Regions from separate parts of the Bradyrhizobium sp. CCBAU 65884 genome, predicted to be linked through region 1. Evidence: riboswitches for the same ligand, from Rfam matches in the RefSeq annotation. Region 1 holds a riboswitch; each other region holds the start of a gene.

Region 1 (6,578 bases):
CAGATCCGCCGGCGCTCCGCCGCGCTGCTGGTGTCGCCGGATCGCTCCTGGTGATCGCATTTTCCGTTGCGATCGGCTGCGCGCTTCAGGCCTTGCTTTCCTCGAGCTGGATCCAAATCGTGCTGGTCGGTATCCTGGCCTGGCCGCTGGTTGCGCTGCGCTCGCTGCATGATCACGTGGCCGCCGTCGCAAATCCATTGCTGGCTGGCGATATCGCCGCCGCGCGCGACGCGGTTTCGCGGATCGTCGGCCGCGATCCCGCAGCGCTCGATGAAGCCGGCATCGCGCGCGCGGCGATCGAGAGCCTTGCGGAAAATGCCTCCGACGGCATCGTGGCGCCGGTGTTCTGGGGCGCGTTGTTCGGCCTGCCGGGCATCCTCGGCTACAAGGCGATCAACACGCTGGACTCCATGATCGGCCATCGCAACGAGCGGCACGAGGCCTTCGGCTGGGCGGCGGCCCGCATCGACGATGTCGCCAATTTCATTCCGGCGCGGCTGACTGGATTCGTGTTCGTGCTGCTAGCGCCGCGGCGATCGGAGGCGTTGTCGTGCATGACGCGCGACGCACGCCGTCACCGCTCGCCCAATGCCGGCTGGCCGGAGGCGGCCATGGCGGGGGCGCTTGGCGTCCGGCTCAGCGGCCCCCGCATCTATCACGGCAGCGCGACCGACGAGCCTTGGCTCAACGAGGGCGCGCGCGATCCGCGCGCCGCTGATATCGCCGAGGCACTGACGGTCTACCGCCGCGCCATGGTGCTGCTCGCTGGCACCCTTGCGATCCTGGCTTTCGCATGAAAGAACGGGACATGCGCGAGCACGGTGGAAATCTGGATCTGGCACAGCAGCGTTTCGGCGGACGCGCGGAAGACTGGATCGATCTGTCGACAGGGATCAACCGGCTGCCTTATCCCGTCGGCGAGATCGATGCGCACTATTGGAATGCGCTGCCCTCGCAATCCGACATCAACGCCCTGCATCAGGCGGCGCAGCATGCCTATCGCACCAGCGCACCGATCGTTGCGATGGGCGGCGCGCAGGCTGCCATTCAATTGCTGCCGCGGCTGTTACGAACCGGCCGCGCCCGCATCCTCGGACCGACGTACAATGAATACGCAGGGGTTCTGTCGGCCGCAGGCTGGGATGTCCAGGAGGTCAGGGAACTCGACGCGCTGGCGGGCGCGGATCTTGCGGTGATCGTCAATCCCAACAACCCCGGCGGACAGCATCGTGCACCAAAGGATCTGCTCGCACTGCTGCCGCGCGTCGGCCGCCTCGTCATCGACGAGAGCTTCGTCGACGCCGTTTCGCAGCTGTCGCTTGCATCGGAAGCCGATCGACCGGGACTGCTGATCCTGCGCTCGTTCGGAAAGTTCTATGGCCTTGCCGGCCTGCGGCTCGGCTTCGCGATCGGCAATGCCGCCGACATTGGCAAGCTTGCGTCGATGTCGGGTCCATGGCCGGTTTCGGGAGCGGCGATCGCGATCGGCTGTCGCGCGCTGCGCGACGACGCCTGGGCTGAGACCACGTCAGCGCGACTTGCCCGGGACTGTGTTCGCCTCGATGCCATAGCGCAAGCGCAAGGCTGGATGCTACTTGGGGGGACGCCGCTGTTCCGTCTCTACGAGACACCCGACGCGCTCGCCGCGCAAGACAGACTGGCACAAAGCCAGATCTGGTCGCGCGTCTTCGCGCAAAAGCCGACATGGCTTCGGCTCGGGCTTCCCGGCAGCGAAGCCGAATGGATGCGCCTTGCCGAGGTGCTAGCGCGCTAGCGCAAGCAGACCTTCGACGTCGAGATGCTTTTCGATGTGGTCGGCGAGCGCATCGAGCGCACTCTCGACCCGGGCGTGGTAGGGCTCGTTGCCAGCGGGAATGTCGAGCTTTGCGAGGTACGCCTTGCGGAAATCATCCGACGTGAACAGGCCGTGCAGGTAGCTGCCCTGCACGCGGCCATCGCGCGAGATCGCGCCTTCGGTCTCGCCGTTCAGTGTCGCAAACGGGCGCGCACGATCGGGCCCATCGGTACGGCCGATGTGGATTTCGTACGCCTCGATCGGCTGATCCGTGGCGGCATGCACAGCCGTAACCCGCGTCAGCGTCTTCTGCGGACTCATCACCGTGTCCACATCCAGCAGCCCGAGCCCCGCCGTGTCGCCTGCGGGACCTTCAATCCCCTCTGGGTCCGCAACGCTGCGCCCGAGCATCTGATAGCCGCCGCAGAGGCCGAGCACATGGCCACCCCTGCGGTGATGCGCGAGCAGATCGATGTCCCAGCCTTGCGCGCGCAGGAAGGCGAGATCGCCGCGGGTCGACTTCGAGCCGGGAATGATGACGAGACGAACATCGCCGGGGATGGCTTCGCCGGGGCGTACCATCACGAGATCGACGCCCGGCTCGAGCTTGAGTGGATCGAGATCGTCGAAATTGGCGATCCGCGACAGCGCCAGGCAGGCGATCTTGCACTGGCCCGGCTTGCGCGCGTCACTGAGGCCCAGCGCATCCTCGGCCGGCAGCTCGCCAGCGCGGGCGAACCAGGGCAGCACGCCGAAGCCGCGCCATGCCGTTCTTTGTTCGATCAGCCTGTAGCCGTCGTCGAACAGGGTGGGATCGCCGCGGAACTTGTTGATGACAAAACCCCGGATTATCGCGGCATCGTCGGGGTCGATCACCGTCTTGATGCCGACGAGCTGGGCGATGACGCCGCCGCGGTCGATGTCGCCGATCAGCACGACCGGCACGTCGGCCTTGCGCGCAAAACCCATATTGGCGATGTCGGCCTTACGCAAATTCACCTCGGCCGGACTGCCGGCGCCTTCCACCAGCACTAGATCGGCGCGTGCCTTCAGCCGCTCAAAGCTCTCCAGCACCGCGCCCATCAGCGAGGGCTTCATCGCGGCGTAGTCACGCGCGCGCGCAGTCGCGATGCGCTTTCCGTGGACGATCACCTGCGCGCCGACATCGGTCTCGGGCTTGAGCAGCACGGGGTTCATGTCGGTGTGCGGTTCGACGCCTGCTGCCAGCGCCTGCAGCGCCTGGGCGCGGCCGATCTCGCCGCCATCGATGGTGACGGCGGCGTTGTTCGACATGTTCTGCGGCTTGAACGGCAGCACGCGCAGGCCGCGCCGCGTGAAGGCACGCGCAAGGCCTGCGACGATGAGCGACTTGCCCACGTCCGAGCCGGCCCCCTGGATCATCAATGCGCGCGCCATCGAACTCAGAACTCGACGCCGGCCTGCGCCTTGATGCCGGAGCGGAAGGGATGCTTGACCAGCGTCATCTCGGTGACGAGATCGGCGATCTCGATCAGCTCGTCCTTGGCGTTGCGCCCGGTGAGGACGACATGCGTCATCGGCGGCTTCGAGGTGGTCAGAAACTCGACGACCTCGGCGATGTCGAGATAGTCGTAGCGCAGCGCGATGTTGATCTCGTCGAGCACGACCATGCGCAAGCTCTCATCGAGGATCAGCTCCTTGGCCTTCTCCCAGCCGGCGCGCGCGGCGGCGATGTCGCGGGCGCGGTCCTGCGTCTCCCAGGTAAAACCTTCGCCCATGGCGTGGAACTGGCAGAGGTCGCCGAAATGGCCGGTGAGCAGGCGTCGCTCGCCGGTATCCCAGGCGCCCTTGATGAACTGCACGACCGCACAGGGGAAGCCATGGGCGACGCAGCGGACGATCATGCCGAAGGCCGAGGAGGACTTGCCCTTGCCGGCGCCGGTGTGGACGATGATGAGGCCCTTTTCGCCGCTCTTGGTCGCCATGATCTTGTCGCGGGCGGCCTTCTTCTTCGCCATTTTCGTGGCGTGGCGGGCGTCGGTTTCCTCGGCCGTTTTTGTATCCGGTTCAGGCGTCATCGGTCCCGGTCCTTCGGCTTGACAAGTGGCGGCCACCGGCAAATGGTGGCCCGGCGTTGGTTCCTGTCCTATGACAGGCGAAGAGGGAATGCGATAGGGTCCGAATCGGCAAGATTTGGGTCCAAAATGCAGCCGCCCCCGCGACCGTGACCGGAGAGATGCCCGAAGCCACTGATTCCCGCGGGAATCGGGAAGGCGGGGATCGAAGGGGAAAACCCTGCTCCGCAAGCCGGGAGACCTGCCAGCGCGGACGAGTTTTGGACCGGCGGACGGGGTGTTCCGCGACGGGGAAACGGGCCTTCTGAAGAATGGTCCGTGTGCCTCATCGCCTCCCGCTGTTATCTGGAAGAGGCGATGACCGTCACACTTCACGTCTGCATCACCTGCCGTGCCGGCGAGACGCCTGGCGAGGGCGAGGCGACGCCCGGCAAGCGCCTGCATGGGGCGATCCTCGACGCCGGCGTGCCCGAGGGCGTCAATGTGGTTCCCGTCGAATGCCTGTCGGCCTGCAATCAGGGCTGCTCGGTCGCGCTCAGCGCGCCCGGCCGCTGGTCGTATGTCTATGGCCGCCTGTCGGATGCGAATGCGCAGGATGTGATCGCGGGGGCGGCGGCCTATGCGGCGGCGCCGGATGGTCTCGTGCCCTGGCGCAGCCGGCCGGAAATATTCCGCAAGCAATCGCTTGCCCGCATTCCCCCCATTGCCGTCGTGCCGGAGGCCGCCGAATGAACTCGCTCGCAAAAGTCCCTGTGACGGTGGTCACCGGTTTTCTCGGCTCCGGCAAGACGACGCTGATCCAGCATCTGCTCAGCAATGCCGGCGGCAAGAAGCTCGCGGTGCTCGTCAACGAATTCGGCAGCGAGGGCGTCGACGGCGAGATATTGAAATCCTGCGCCGACGCCAATTGCCCGGAGGAGAATATCGTCGAGCTCGCCAATGGCTGCATCTGCTGCACGGTCGCGGACGATTTCATTCCGACCATGGAGAAACTGCTGGCGCGGCCCGTGCGCCCCGATCACATCCTGATCGAGACCTCGGGCCTGGCGCTGCCCAAGCCCCTGCTGAAGGCATTCGACTGGCCGGAGATCCGCTCGCGCATCACCGTCGACGGCGTGATCGCGCTCGCGGATGCCGAGGCTGTCGCCGCCGGCCGCTTTGCACCGGATCCTGATGCCGTCGAAGCGCAGCGGGCGGCAGACCAAAATCTCGATCACGAGACGCCGCTGTCGGAGGTGTTCGAGGATCAGATCGCCTGCGCCGATATCGTGCTGCTGACCAAGGCCGATCTTGCGGGCGCGGCGGGGCTTGAAGCGGCCAAGGCGGCGATTATTGCCGAGATGCCGCGCCGCGTGCCGATGCTCCCCGTGACCGACGGCGCGATCGATGCGCGCGTCATCCTCGGTCTCGGCGCCGCCGCCGAGAACGATCTCGCTGCGCGCCCCTCGCATCATGACGGCGAGGAGGAGCACGAGCACGATGACTTCGCCTCCGTCGTGGTCGACCTTCCTGAAGTCGCCGACGTCGATGCGCTGGTCGCATCCGTCCAGAAGCTGGCACGCGAGCAGAACGTGCTGCGGGCCAAGGGTTACATCGCGGTCGCGGGCAAGCCGATGCGGCTGCTGCTGCAGGCCGTCGGCGAGCGCGTGCGCCACCAGTTCGACAAGCCGTGGGGCGCCGGTCACAGGCGGTCGAAGCTCGTCGTGATCGGCGAGCACGGCGATATCGACGAGGCCGCCATCAAGGCAGGACTAGGTATCTGATGCACGTCGTCTTCCGCGAGAGCCGCGGTCTGGAGGAGACTGCGACGCCAAGGGATATCGGCCAGGACCCGGCCGATCTCGTGGTGCTCTCGTATTCGGATTCGGATCTCGCGGCGTTCGCAGCCGGCTGGCGGCGTGGTCGCGAGAACCTGCCGACGCTGCGGCTCGCGAACCTTGCTGAGCTGCGTCATCCGCTGTCGGTCGACACCTATATCGAGCGCACGCTGTCGAAGGCGCGCGGCATTCTGGTGCGGCTGATCGGCGGGGAGTCCTACTGGCCATATGGGCTTGCGGCCCTGCAACAGCTCGCGAAGGACCGTGGCATTGTGCTGGCCGTGCTGCCGGCCGATGGCCGTGACGACACGCGGCTCGATGCATACTCGACCTTGCCGGTCTCGACGCTGCGCCGGCTCAAGGTGCTCTGCGACACCGGCGGCCCGGTCGCGGCGCAGGCCGCGATTGCACAGCTCGCGCTGGCCTCGGGCCTCTATGCCGGGCCAGTTATCGGCGAGACGACCGTGCCCGAGATGGGGTTCTACGATCCCGCGCGTGGTGTCATTGCTGCGCCGGTGGGCGGCGAGGGCAGGCCGCGCGCGCTGGTGACGTTCTATCGCTCCTATCTCACCGCTGCCGACACCGGCCCGGTCGATGCCCTGATCGCGACGTTGCGTCAGAAGGGATTTGACACTTGTGGCGCGTTCGTCACGTCGCTGAAGGCTGCGGGCGTTGCGGATTGGCTGCGCGCGCATCTTGCGCAAAATCCTCCGGCGGCGATCGTCAATGCGACGGCGTTCTCGGCCATGGGCGACGACGGCACGACACCATTTGACGCCGCATCCTGTCCGGTGTTTCAGGTCGCGCTCTCCACCGCGCGGCGCGAGGACTGGGTGGAGTCGCTGCGCGGCCTGTCGCCCGGCGATCTTGCGATGCATGTGGTGCTGCCCGAGGTCGATGGCCGCCTGTTCG
Region 2 (6,578 bases), on a different contig from region 1:
GTGACGGGACTTGGCCACGGCATGTCGCTGCTTGCCGGCTTTCGCCTCATGCGACTTTTTCGGCGCAGACGATTTGTGGCTGCTCTTCGCCGCCAGCTCGGTGGGAGGAGGGCCATTGCGGCCACGGCAACGAGACACGCGAGCGAGCGTAGGCACTGGTTCATCCCATGGTCCCCCTGCGAAACCACTACAAACCAAGGTCCGCGACGACATGCGGCTTGAGAATCAACGACATCGAAAACGATGCCACGGCATCGTTTCGCATTCCTCACGCTGTCGCAACAATGCGGCAAAATACGGATGTGACGAGGGAACTTCCGCTGGGGGGCAGTTCCTTTAACCTTTGTTAACGATCCGGGCTCGCGCGACGACCGGCCATGGTCCTGGGCGCCAGGAGGAACCAGATTGCGCGTGTTCCCGCAGCAAGATCCGGTGTATGGAGTTCCCTTGCTCCGTCCCTTTGGCCTTTGTCCCTGCAGCTATGCCGATTTTCAACCAGTCGATCAGGCGCAAGATCGTCGGTATCGCCCTCGGATTGATCGTCCTGATGCTGGTCACCTCGATCCTGTCGATGGTGATGTCGAGCCAGGTCGGCGTCCTGCTCGACGAGCTGACCAACCGCTACATCCCGGCCTATGGCGATCTCGCGCGCGTCAACATCCGCTCGCTGGAGCGATCGGTGGCGCTGCGGCGGATGATCATGACGAAGATGCAGGCGTCCTCGGACGAGGAGGCCTATGCGGCGCGCCTTCGCGAGTTCGAGGACGCCGACCGCAAGATCGAGGAGGAGGCCGAGCGCGCGCGCAAGCTGATCAACGCGATCATAGACGACCCTCGCACGCCGTCCGACAACGCCGCGCTGGCACGGATCGAGACCCGCATCGAGACCGCCGTCGGCGAGCTGCGCCGCGATCAGAAGGAGAGCCACGCGAAACTCCTCAACCAGATCGACGCACAGCAGATGGCGGAAGCGCGCATCACGCTCGAGCATATCGACGCGCTGCGCGACCAGTTCAACCAGAAGATCGATGCGATCCGGGCCGACATGCTCAAGCAGGTCTTCGCCAGCACGTCGCAGGTGATCGGCCATCAGCACCAAGCGATCATCGTCTCTGGCATCGTGACGTTGCTCGCGGCGATCGTCGGCTTTGCCTTTGCGCTCCTGGTGTCCAGCGGCATCACACGCCCGGTGCGGCTGCTGCTCGCCGGCACCCGCGAGGTCGAGGCCGGCCGCTTCGACAAGACCATCACCGTCTCCACGCAGGACGAGATCGGCGAGCTCGCCGCGGCTTTCAACCGCATGACCGAGCAGCTCAGGCACAACGAGCGCATCCGCGAGACCTTTGGCCGCTACATCGATCCCAAGGTGGTGCAGGGGCTGATCGACCGGCCCGAGGTCGCGATCGACGGCGAGCGCCGGGTCATGACCATCATGTTCTGCGACATGAGCGGCTTTACCTCGATGAGCGAGGGCATGACCCCGCGCGGCCTCGTCAGGGTGATGAACCACTATTTCACGGTGATGTCCGGACCGATCAGGGGTAATCGCGGCATCATCGACAAATATATCGGCGACGCCATCATGTCCTATTGGGGCCCGCCCTTCATCGAGGAAGACGAGCAGGCGCTCCTGGCCGGCATCGCCGCAACCGAGATGGTCGACCAGGTGCCCGCGCTGCAGAAGCAGCTGCCCGACCTGCTCGGCATCCGCGCCATGCCGGCGCCGTGTGACCTGCGGATCGGCATCGCCACCGGCGAGGTCCTGACCGGCAGCATCGGCTCCGAGCTGATGATGAGCTTCACCGTGATGGGCGACGCCGTGAACCTGGCCTCGCGGCTGGAGGCCGTCAACAAGGTCTACGGAACCCGCATCCTGATCTCGCAGGCAACTGCTGACGCGATCGGAGCACGGCTCGAATTGCGCGAGATCGATCGTCTGGCGGTCGCGGGCCAGAGCGCGCCGCAGCCGATCTTCGAGGTGATGGCGCGGGCGGGCGCACTCACCGGCGCGCAGGACAGCCTGCGCACGCATTATGCCGAAGCGCTCGCCGCCTATCGGGCCCGTCGCTTCGACGAGGCGCGCGCCGCCTTCAACGCCGCGCTCGAAGCCGTCCCCGGCGACGGCCCCTCGCGCACGATGCTCGGCCGCATCGCGCAGTTCGAGGCCAAGCCGCCGGAAGAGGGGTGGGACGGCGCCTGGCGGCTGGAGCAGAAATAGCCGTTTTGTTGCGCCAGCTCGCCCTGTCCGGAAAAAACGTTTCTACTCGATAACGATGTTCGCCGTGACCTATTTCCCGGGCTTAGGTTGGATGTCCTTGAGGCGTTTGACGGGGACACGCCGATGACGGAACTTCAGGACAGGCTGGAACGGTTCGAGACGCTCACCGCCGAATGCGAGCTGATCGCCAAGCTCGCCACCGACAGCACCAAGCGCGAGTTCTATCTGAAACTCTCGGAGCAATACCGTCAGCTGGCGGTGGACATGCGGCAGGCGATCGCGACCAAGGCTGCTGCCTGACGCCGGCTGCAATCCGTTCTTAAGGTTTGGCGCGCATCCTTGACGCTCGCGAGCGATCGCTCGTGGTGGAAAGGCCGGGGTTCGCTGCAATGCAGCGCACCTCGCGAGTGTCATTTGCCATGCTTGACAGGGCAATCACATGCGCCTCGTTGCCGTGATCATATTCGCGCTCATGACGGCGGCCTGCGACCAGGAGCAGGACATCACCGGCTCGACGCCGACCTGCCCGATGCGGAACTACAGCTACAATCCCCGCGACATGAACCAGTGCGTCAATGCCTGCAAATCGTGCGATCGCGGCACCACGGTCACCTGCACGACCTCCTGCACCCTCAAGGGCGCGCGCTGAGCGCACCGCCTTCTGCCTTGTAGGGATGCAACCTGTGGAATGGGCGGTGCCTGGGCACCGGAACGATTCACATGGGTCAATCATTGAAGCAAGTGGGCAGGACGCGGAGTCCGATGGAAATGGGTATGCTCGATCCCGGCCGGTTTCTGGTGTCGTGCTCGCATTGCGATGCCTGGCCGATGGCAGCCAACGTGAAGCGGTCGAGCTGGACGGCGTCTCCACACGAGGTGCGCTTTGTCTGCACGCGCTGCCGGCGCGAGGAGACCGCGATCGTCTCGGCCTCCGGCGAATTGACCCCGATCAAGCGCGTCGATGTTCCGCCGCGCGACGTCGCTGCCGCCTGGGCCCAGGCGCAACGGGTGCGAGGGCGGACCTGAGCGGCCGGCACCTAACGGTCGATTGACTCCCGGGGCGAACGGCTCGTAAATGATCGGCGACGGTTCTCCTCATGGAGATCAAAAGGGAATGTGGTGCGGGATTGTCCCAACGCAGGGATTTGTCTCAACGCCACGGCTGCCCCCGCAACTGTAAGCGGTGAATCTTTCGTCTCATGCCACTGGGAATCTCGGTCCTGGGAAGGCGACGCAAGGTCACGACCCGCGAGCCAGGAGACCTGCCGTCAGCCGTGGTCACACGCGAAGATGTCGGTCGGGGAGTACAGACATTGGCTTCACCGGAGCAATCCATCGCTCTGCCGTGAAACCTCGTTCGCTGTGACGTGCCACTGACGTCATACCGAGGTTACCATTGTGTCCCGTCTTGTCCCTGCTGCCAGGCGCCTCAGCGTCGGCCTGCTCGCATCCGTTTCCTTCCCTTCGCTCGATCTGTCCTCCGCCTTCGCCCAACAGGCGCTTGCCGAGCAATTGCCGCCGATCGAGGTGACCAGGCCCGACGATCAAAACCGCACGCGCGCCAGGGCGATCGGTGACGGCGAGGCGGCTCGGCAGGGGGTGAGGACGAATGTCGCGCCGGCAGGCAATGGCGCCGGCTCATCCGGCTCCGGCGGTGAGGCTGCCGCCGGCAACGGCGGCATCGTCGGGGCCGCCACGACCGTCATCACGGCCGCGGATATCGCGCATTCGCCATCGCAGACGCTTGCCGAGATCATCGCGACGCAGACGCCGGGGGCCCAGATCACGACGTTCTATGGCGGCCAGATCGGCGCCAAGACCAGCGTGGACCTGCGCGGCTTCGGCGCCTTTGCCACCGCCAACACGCTGGTGCTGGTCAACGGCCGGCGGTTGAACGACGTCGACATGGCACAGCTGGACCTCTCCACCATCCCGCTCAATTCCATCGAGCGCATCGAGGTGACGCGCGGCAATTCCGGCGCGGTGCTCTATGGCGACAACGCGGTCGGCGGTGTGATCAACATCGTCACCAAAAACGGCGTCGGCGGACCGCCCGTGACCGCGCGCATCGAGGCCGGCTTCGGCTCGTTCAACACCAGGCTCGGCAACGTGTCGACCTCGCTCAATTCCGGTCGGTGGTCGACCTCGTTCTACGGCAATACGGTCAGGACCGATGGCTATCGCGACAACAACCGCTATTCCCAGCAGAATGGCGTCGGCAATCTCAATTACACCACGCCAGGCCTGACTGCCTTTCTCACGGTTACCGGTGACAATCAGGAGCTGCGACTGCCGGGCGGCCGCACCGTCGATCCCTCGATCGGCCTCAATGAGGTCGCGACCAACCGAAGGGGGACCAACACGCCGTTCAACTATGCCAACCAGCAGGGTATTGGCGCGACCGCCGGGTTCACCAAGACCCTGGTCAACGGCGTCGATCTCATCGTCGATGGCGGCGTGCGCGACAAGAAGCAGCAGAGTGCGTTCTTCTCCACCCCGACGCCGGTTCCGGCCTTCTTCTCGTCGACCTATGTCGGTTCCCATCTGACGACATGGTCGATCACGCCACGGCTCAGCGTGAAGAGCCTGCTGCTCGGCATGCCGTCGCAGCTTCTGACCGGCATCGACTATTACGATGCGAGCTTTGAGCAGAACCGCGGCGCCGGGCAGGGGCTCGCCCCCTGGCACAATTACGACCTCAGGCAGCAGACCGTTGCGGGTTATTTCCAGCACACATTGGGAATCGCCCCCACGACAGACATCTCCTACGGCGCGCGGGTGCAGAACGTCAGTCTTGCGGCACGCGACAATTTCGACCCGGCAGCTCCGTTCAACGCCGACATCGGCGCGTTGCCGCTGACGAGCAACGAGACCCAATATGCGCTGCATCTCGGCGCCGAGCATCGTCTGAACGACCAGGTCTCGCTGTTCGGCCGCGTAGCTCGCGCGTTCCGCACGCCTGATGTCGACGAGCGCCTGTCCTCGGGGCCTTCGTTCGATCCCTTGACCTTCGCTGCGATCCCGCAAACGTTCCAGCTCAAGACCCAGACCTCGCAGGACATCGAGGGCGGTGTTCGCATCAAGGGCGGCGGGTTGCAGCTGCAGAGCAGTCTCTATCTGATGGATCTCACCAACGAGGTCCATTTCAATCCGGTCCTGTTCTACAACACAAATCTTGATCCGACCCGCCGCTACGGCTCTGAGACCAATCTGTCCTATCGCGTCAACGACGCCCTGCTGCTGCGCTCCGGCGTGGCCTATACAAGTGCGGTCTTCCGCGAAGGCATCTGGGCCGGCAACGACGTGCCGCTGGTCTCGCGCTACACGGCGAGTGCGGGTGTCACCTGGAACATCTGGCAGAATTACGTGGTGCTCGATGCCACCGCGCGCTTCTGGAGCGAGCGTCGCATGGACAACGACCAGGCGGGCACCCAGAAGCTGATTCCCGCCAACGGCACGATCGATCTCAAGCTCAGCGGCCAGGTTGAGCGCTACTTCTGGTCCCTCAGCGTCAACAATGTGCTGAACGCGCTCTACTACGACTACGCCATCGCGAGCACCTTCACGGACGGCCGCTTCAGTGCCTATCCGCTGCCCGGCCGCACCTATCTGCTCAAGGCCGGCGCAACGTTCTGATTTTCGCCAGGGCCGTCACACGCCCTCAAACGGACTAGAATTCGAAGAGAAGGAGATTCAACCATGGCTCTCGGCATCCTGCCGTCTGGTGACGATCGCTTCCGGCTTCACCCGGTCGCGCCGCGCCTTGCGCCGATGTTCTGCTTTGCGCTGCTGACGGCGTCATGCGCGCTCGCAAGCTTTGCGTTCGCGTGCGCCACGCCGTTCGCGGCCTTCGCCGTCATTGCCGCGGCGATGCTGCCGCAGCGTCCGGCGCTGCTCGTCGTCACCGGCGCCTGGCTCGTCAACCAGATCATCGGTTTCGGCGTGCTGCATTATCCCGTTGATGCCAGCACGATTGCCTGGGGCTTTGTCATCGGCGCGGCTGCGCTTCTGGCGACCGCGGCCTCGTCGGTGGTGCTCGGCCTGCTGCCGCAAGGCCGCACGCCGTTGGCGCTGGCGATCACGCTCATCGCCGCCTACGGGATTTACGAGATCGCGCTGCTCGCCGCGACGCCGTTCCTCGGCGGCGAGGGCGCCTTCACCGCCGCCATCGTGACGCGCATCGCCCTGACCTGCGCCGTCTGGCTCGCCGGCCTCGTCGCCGTCTGCGAGATCGTCCGTCTGGTCGACCCGGCCGGACGCAAGCGTGCGATGTCGGCCTGAGCGGCCGCTCGTGGCCGTAGCCCGGATTACGCTGGCGCTCCATCCGCGCTACGGGACCGCGTCTGTGTCGCCCTCTGTC
Region 3 (6,578 bases), on a different contig from region 1:
GACACCATCCGCATGTCCACTGCGTCGTGCCCCGGCGGTGGACTCTCGTTCGATGGCACGCGCTGGGTCGCTTGCCGGGGCCGGCTTTTTCCTGCCGGTGCGCGTCCTCTCCCGGCTGTTCCGGCGCCTGTTCCTGCAAGAGCTGCAAGCTACCTTCGCGGCCGGCCAGTTGGGCTTCTTTGGCGATCTCGCCCATCTCGCCGATCCAGGGGTTCGCCCGGCTCCTCGATCAATTGCGACGGACCGACTGGGCGGTCTATGCCAAGCCGCAATTCGGCGGGGCCGAACAGGTGCTGGCTTATCTCGGCCGCTATACGCATCGCGTCGCCATCGCCATCAGTCGGCTGATCTCGCTTGCGGACGGCAAGGTGAGCTTTTCTTGGAAGGACTATCGGCAGAATCGTAAAGCCAAAGTGATGACGCTTGATGCCGATGAGTTCATGCGGCGCTTTCTCCGGCACACCCTGCCGGACGGCTTTCATCGCATCCGCCAATATGGCTTCCTCGCCAATGGCGAACGCAACGATAGAATCGCCCTCTGCCGTCAGCTCCTTGACATTCGCAATGCTCCGACTGATCAAGAAGCCGGCGATGATCCTCTCGTCAAATGCGAGATCCCCGTCTGCCCGCATTGCGGCGGCACCATGCGGCGTATCGACGTCATCCCACGAGCCCGCGCCCGCGACCAACCGTTTCGTTGTGACACGTCATGACCAGCGTCTGCACCATCCACCCGTTCCGGGATCACCTTCTCGGTGGCAACGTCCGATGTCGCCGTGGCCGCCCTCGTCACCGCTCACCCGTCAGTCATTCGGCCGCGCATCGCAGCACAGCAAATCGCTCGCGGCATCGCGCTCTCGGCCCGAGCAATGGCGCCGCTCACGTCCGATCAATATCGCGCCGACGCGCGGCGACCTCAGCCGTGCCTTCTCCGCAGTTGGACCAGCTGCACTATCGCCATATCGCTCACAACTCCGCAGCATCGTTCAATCCGGCTTCTATGAGGTCGCACGCTACGATAGCGCGAGCGGGTTAAGCCTGCCCCGCGACCTCACAGAACCCTCAAGATTCTCAAATCAATTCGAAAGAATTCCCCGAGCCAAGCCCCGGCCAGGGCGAGGGGTGGAGACTCGACGGGAAGCACTTACAGCGGACATCGCCGGGTGAAGGGATAGTCCAGACCACGAACGCCGCAAGGGTAACAGGCGACGCGATCGGATCATGAAGCGTTTCAAATCGTCCCGTCAGGCTCAACTTTTCTGTCAGTTCATGCTCAGGTCGCGAACCTTTTCCACATCCTCTCTCTCGGAGCCGTCACTGACGACTTCCGTCGTGTTTCGCGCGAGCGAGCCTTTGCGACTTGGCGCGAGATCTCCACGACAAGCGCTCGCCGAACCTTGACCTCGGGGCTGCTCCAATTCGTTAACTTGACGGCGCCGCCTTGACGAATCTCCGCGAGCGGCGCCTATATGTAGCCCGTCACGGTCTTCCATTCCCGCATCTCGTAGGATGGAAGCTAAGAGGGAACCCGGTGCGCCGGCAACGGCTATTCCGAGGCTGCCCCCGCAACTGTAAGCGGCGAGCGGTTGTCATCATGGTCACTGGCGCGACAGCGCTGGGAAGGCCGACAGCCCCAGCGACCCGCGAGCCAGGAGACCTGCCGCGACTGAACGAAAGTCCTCGGGCGGGGTGCCCCGGTGGGGCGCTTGCAGCCGGGCACATTTGCCAGCTCTCCTCGCAAGTCGTCCGCGCGGCCCCGGCGCCTAACATCGCGGGGTTGCCGATGTCGCCGTCTTACGATTTCGATCAGCGTGGTCATCTCGTCGCGCCACCGAGTGTGCGGCCGCGCCTAGCGCAGGCGAAGCCTGCGGCGCCTGAGCCGTGTCTGGTGCCCCTTTCGCCATCGCCGGCTCCGCTGCCGTGGCCCCTCGCGCCATCGCCAAAGCCGGCCGACCTCACGCTCGATCCGTCGCGCGACGACTTGTTGACGTCGTTCGGCAAGCTGACGCTGACCGACCGTTATCTGCTCGCCGGCGAAACTTACCAGGACATGTTCGGGCGGGTGTCTTGCGCTTTCGCGGACGATGTTGCGCATGCCCAACGTCTCTATGATGCGATGTCCCGGCTATGGTTCATGCCGGCCACACCGGTGCTCTCCAACGGCGGGACCACGCGCGGCCTGCCGATCTCCTGCTTCCTCAACTCGGTGGCGGACTCGCTCGAAGGCATCGTCGGTACCTGGAACGAGAACGTCTGGCTTGCTTCCAACGGCGGCGGCATCGGCACCTACTGGGGCAATGTTCGCTCGATCGGCGAGAAGGTGAAGGGCGGCGTCACTTCAGGCATCATCCCGTTCATCCACGTCATGGACGGCCTGACGCTGGCGATCAGCCAGGGCTCGTTGCGGCGCGGCTCGGCGGCGGTCTATCTCGATATCCACCATCCCGAGATCGAGGAGTTCCTCGAGATTCGCAAGGCGTCCGGCGACTTCAACCGAAAGAGCCTCAACCTGCATCACGGCGTCAACGTCACCGATGAGTTCATGCGTGCCGTGGGCGCCGGCACCGCATTCGCTCTACGGAGCCCGAAGACTAACGAGGTCGTCCGCCAGATCGATGCCCGCCAGCTGTGGCAACGCATCCTTGAGAACCGGCTCCAGACTGGCGAGCCTTATCTCTTGTTCATCGACACCGTAAACCGCGCGCTCCCCAAGCATCAGCGCGAGCTGGGCCTCAAGGTCTCGACCTCCAACCTGTGCAGCGAAATTACCCTGCCGACCGGCATCGATCATCGCGACGAGGAGCGCACCGCGGTCTGCTGTCTGTCGTCGCTCAACCTCGAGACCTGGGACCAGTGGAGTGAGGAGCCCACCTTCATCGAGGATGTCATGCGCTTCCTCGACAACGTGCTCAGCCACTTCATCACGGTGGCGCCGGACGGCATGAAGCGTGCCCGCTACGCTGCCCTGCGTGAGCGCTCCGTCGGCCTCGGCGTCATGGGCTTCCACTCTTTCCTGCAGGCCAAGGGCATTCCAATGGAAAGTGTCATGGCCAAGTCGTTCAATCTGAACATGTTCCGAAAAATCCGTCGCGACGCCGACGCGGCATCCGTGACGCTCGCGCGCGAGCGTGGTCCGTGCCCGGATGCCCTGGAACGCGGCGTGATGGCGCGTTTCAGCCATAAGATCGCGATCGCGCCGACCGCCTCGATCAGCATCATCTGCGGCGGCACCAGCGCCTGCGTCGAGCCAATCCCGGCCAACATCTACACCCATAAGACATTGTCCGGCGCCATCTCGGTGCGTAATCCGCATCTCGCCAAAGTGCTTGCGGCGAAGGGCGCCGACACTTCGGCGATGTGGCAGTCGATTATAGCACACGAAGGGTCGGTGGCCCGTCTCGACATCTTGTCGGAGCACGAGAAAGCGATCTTTCGCACCGCTTTCGAGATCGACCAGCGCTGGATCGTCGAGCTTGCCGCCGACCGCGCCCCGTTCATCTGCCAAAGCCAGTCGATCAACCTCTATCTCCCAGCCGATGTCGATAAATGGGACCTTCACATGCTGCACTGGACGGCATGGCAGTGCGGATTGAAAAGCCTCTACTACTGCCGCTCAAAGTCTATCTCGCGCGCGGCGTTCGCTGGCAAGATCGGCGACAGCGACAAGGTGGCGGCGCCGCAGCCACAGCGTACTGATTATGAGGAGTGCCTTGCATGTCAGTGATCGATCTTTCGGCCGTCGATCCGCGTACGCTGATCGGCAAGGGACGAGTGGGGCTGCTCGACGCGACCGGAACCTATGATGTCGATCGCTACGCCTGGGCTTACGAGTTCTGGAAGCGCCAGCAGCAGACCCATTGGATGGGCGAGGAGGTGCCGCTCGGCGCCGACCTCAAGGATTGGGCGTCGGACCGCGTCACGGCCAGCGAATGCGCGCTGCTCACCCAAATCTTTCGTTTCTTCACTCAGTCGGACATCGAGGTCGGGGACAACTATCTCAAGCGCTACATCCCGATCTTCCAGCCGCTCACTGTTCAGATGATGATGGCGGCCTTCAGCAACATGGAGACGGTTCATATCGACGCCTATGCGCTGCTGCTCAAGACGCTCGGCATGCCCAAGTCCGAGTTTGAGGCATTCCGCGGCTATGCCGAGATGCGCGCCAAGGCGGACTACATGCACGAGTTCGGCGTCGACAGCGTGGCCGATGTCGCTCGGACCTTGGCGATGTTCGGCGCCTTCACCGAAGGCATGGCGTTGTTCGCGAGCTTCGCCATGCTGCTCAACTTCCCGCGCCACAACAAGATGAACGGCATGGGACAGATCGTAAGCTGGTCAGTGCGCGACGAGAGTCTGCATTGTGAGGGTATCATCAAGCTGTTTCACGAATGGCACCGCGAAACCGGCGCGGTGACGCGCGCTGTCCGTGACGACATCGTCGACGTCGCCAAGACCATGGTGAAGCTGGAGGAGAACTTCGTCGATCTCGCCTTCGGCCTCGGCAAGATCGAGGGCATGCGAGCTGAGCAGATCCACGCCTACGTCCGCTATGTCGCCGACTGGCGACTGACCCAGCTGCGGATTGCCCCGGTCTTCGGCTTCTTCGAGGCCGAGGAGGGCGGATTCACCCAGCTCAAGGCGCATCCATTGCCGTGGCTTGTCGAGATTCTCAATGGTGTCGAGCACGCCAATTTCTTCGAGCAGCGCGCCACGGAGTACTCCAAGGCGGCAAGCCGCGGCAGCTGGGACGGCGAAAACGGGGTGTGGGCGGCTTTCGGCCGTATCTAGCCCATCTTTATTCATGAAGGGCCTGTGGGTGGCTGGCGAATGTGGTGTAAGCCGCCGATGGGGGGCGGCTGTTTTCAGCGGCTATGATGTGGAGGGCTCTACAACCCGAACCCGCTCGAATGCGACAGGGGACCAGAGGACTTCTCGTTCCGTGGACTCATAGCAGCCGAAGGATCATTGAAATCCCTTGGCTGCGTCCAAAAGCGCCATCAATGCGGGGCAGGGGCCCTTGCCGGCCCGGGTAGATGCGTTCAGTCTAAGGCATGGGACCTGGGGTTTTTGAGGGATGACGGTGCTGTCGATGAGCCGGGCTGAGATCGACCGGGTGCATGTGTTGCGGGACGTTGTGGCGGAACGGATTGCAGTGCGAGTGGCAGCGCAACTGCTTCGGGTCACATCGCGGCAGGCATTCCGGCTGCTGAAGGCCTATCGGATCGGAGGCCCTGCGGCACTGCTGTCGAAGAAGCGCGGGAAGCCAGCAACCGAGCCTATCCGGTGGCGTCCCGACGATCGACCGCGCCTCCGGCGGGTCGAACATAGGGCGATCAGGCCAGCCTAGCTGTCCTCTCACCGATGATATTTCTAGTGAGCGGAACCTGCGACTTGTCTATCAGGCGCCGACACCGCGAATTCGGTGAGACCCTGTGCGGGACTGCCGAGCTCGCCGTCGATCGTCGCGGACACTCCGCGGTGAGCTGCGTCATCCAACTACAACAGCGATTGTGAGAAACTTCACGATACAACCTCGGCCTGAGGCTTAGGTTAGGGTGCATCGAGTAGTGCTACGGATGTGCTGGCCCCTATTTGGTCACCACTTTGCATGTCCCGCAGCGATAAGCGATGGGGCATCTTCGGGTTTTGCTTCCCTCGGAGTTTCAGAAGCGGGAGAAAGCACATGGTGGGACGTCTTCCAGAACGTCGGATTGATCTAAAAGCGCGGTTCGAGAGTGGCGGGCCGCGCAAACGTCTTGCCATCGACGGGGGCGGAATCCGAGGGGGCCTCTCGTTGAAAATTCTAGAGGAAATCGAGCGGTTGCTAACCAAGGCAAGCAACCGCGCCGACTATCGTCTGCCGGACTATTTCGACTATGTCGCCGGAACCAGCATCGGCGGCCGCGCCGGAGAGCGCCGCCAAGCCTGAACCAACGAACCACGCCGTCTTGCTGTCCACACCAGCGGGCTTGCGGGGGCGAGCAAAGGCTTCGTGGTTCCCACTGCTGTAATACATTCAGATCTTGTTTTATGTGACAATTGGTCCGCTGCTAGAGCATTTCACATTTTGACGGAAGCATAACCGGCGTTGGCGAAGTAGTTGGCGCATTCGCGAGGCTGGATGTCCTGGATTAGGTGACCAATGTGGCGCCAAGTGTCCTCGATGGTGCGCTTCTGAGCTTGCCGCATCCAGTGTTTGATCTTGGAGAATGCCTGTTCGATCGGGTTGAGGTCGGGCGAGTATGGCGGCAGGTACCAGAGCCTGGCGCCTGCAGCCTGGATCATTTGCCTGATAGCTTTCGACTTGTGGCTTCCGAGATTGTCGAGAATGACGATGTCGCCTCGCGCAGGGTCGGCAGGAGAAGGTGCTTCACATAAGCGCAGAAGCATTCGCCGTTGATCGGGCCATCGAAGACGCAGGGCGCAGTGAGTTGGTCATGGCGGAGCGCGCCGAGGAATGTGAGGGTGCGCCAGTGACCGTGCGGAGCGAAGCCGCGCAGGCGTGCGCTTTTGGGGCCCCAGCCCCGCAAAGGAGCCATGTTGGTCTTGATCCAAGTCTCATCGATGAAGACGAGCCG

Evidence for each region. A riboswitch is a leader RNA that binds a small molecule or an ion and turns the genes downstream of it on or off. The one in region 1 is predicted to bind cobalamin.
Region 2: it holds a riboswitch for cobalamin, as region 1 does, so the genes downstream of both, XI03_RS16580 (TonB-dependent receptor) here and XI03_RS40045 (DUF1636 domain-containing protein) in region 1, are expected to answer to the same signal.
Region 3: it holds a riboswitch for cobalamin, as region 1 does, so the genes downstream of both, XI03_RS02625 (ribonucleoside-diphosphate reductase subunit alpha) here and XI03_RS40045 (DUF1636 domain-containing protein) in region 1, are expected to answer to the same signal.

What each region holds. Positions count from the first base shown of each region.
Region 1 is NZ_LBJU01000134.1:449,895-456,472, reverse strand. Features, by position in the region: gene cbiB (adenosylcobinamide-phosphate synthase CbiB) at 1-797, shown strand, start outside; gene cobD (threonine-phosphate decarboxylase CobD) at 809-1,774, shown strand; gene XI03_RS40055 (cobyric acid synthase) at 1,763-3,211, opposite strand; gene cobO (cob(I)yrinic acid a,c-diamide adenosyltransferase) at 3,217-3,852, opposite strand; cobalamin riboswitch at 3,893-4,112, shown strand; gene XI03_RS40045 (DUF1636 domain-containing protein) at 4,207-4,581, shown strand; gene cobW (cobalamin biosynthesis protein CobW) at 4,578-5,612, shown strand; gene cobN (cobaltochelatase subunit CobN) at 5,612-6,578, shown strand, end outside.
Region 2 is NZ_LBJU01000114.1:39,869-46,446, reverse strand. Features, by position in the region: partial or broken gene XI03_RS16605 (transglycosylase SLT domain-containing protein) at 1-164, opposite strand, end outside; gene XI03_RS16600 (adenylate/guanylate cyclase domain-containing protein) at 482-2,218, shown strand; gene XI03_RS16595 (hypothetical protein) at 2,342-2,518, shown strand; gene XI03_RS16590 (hypothetical protein) at 2,658-2,867, shown strand; gene XI03_RS16585 (hypothetical protein) at 2,981-3,244, shown strand; cobalamin riboswitch at 3,288-3,502, shown strand; gene XI03_RS16580 (TonB-dependent receptor) at 3,617-5,854, shown strand; gene XI03_RS16575 (hypothetical protein) at 5,918-6,499, shown strand.
Region 3 is NZ_LBJU01000067.1:597-7,174, reverse strand. Features, by position in the region: partial or broken gene XI03_RS02635 (IS91 family transposase) at 1-713, shown strand, start outside; partial or broken gene XI03_RS02630 (hypothetical protein) at 1,204-1,445, shown strand; cobalamin riboswitch at 1,466-1,679, shown strand; gene XI03_RS02625 (ribonucleoside-diphosphate reductase subunit alpha) at 1,889-3,724, shown strand; gene XI03_RS02620 (ribonucleotide-diphosphate reductase subunit beta) at 3,715-4,788, shown strand; gene XI03_RS40440 (helix-turn-helix domain-containing protein) at 5,075-5,347, shown strand; gene XI03_RS02615 (patatin-like phospholipase family protein) at 5,684-5,929, shown strand; partial or broken gene XI03_RS02610 (IS630 family transposase) at 6,061-6,539, opposite strand.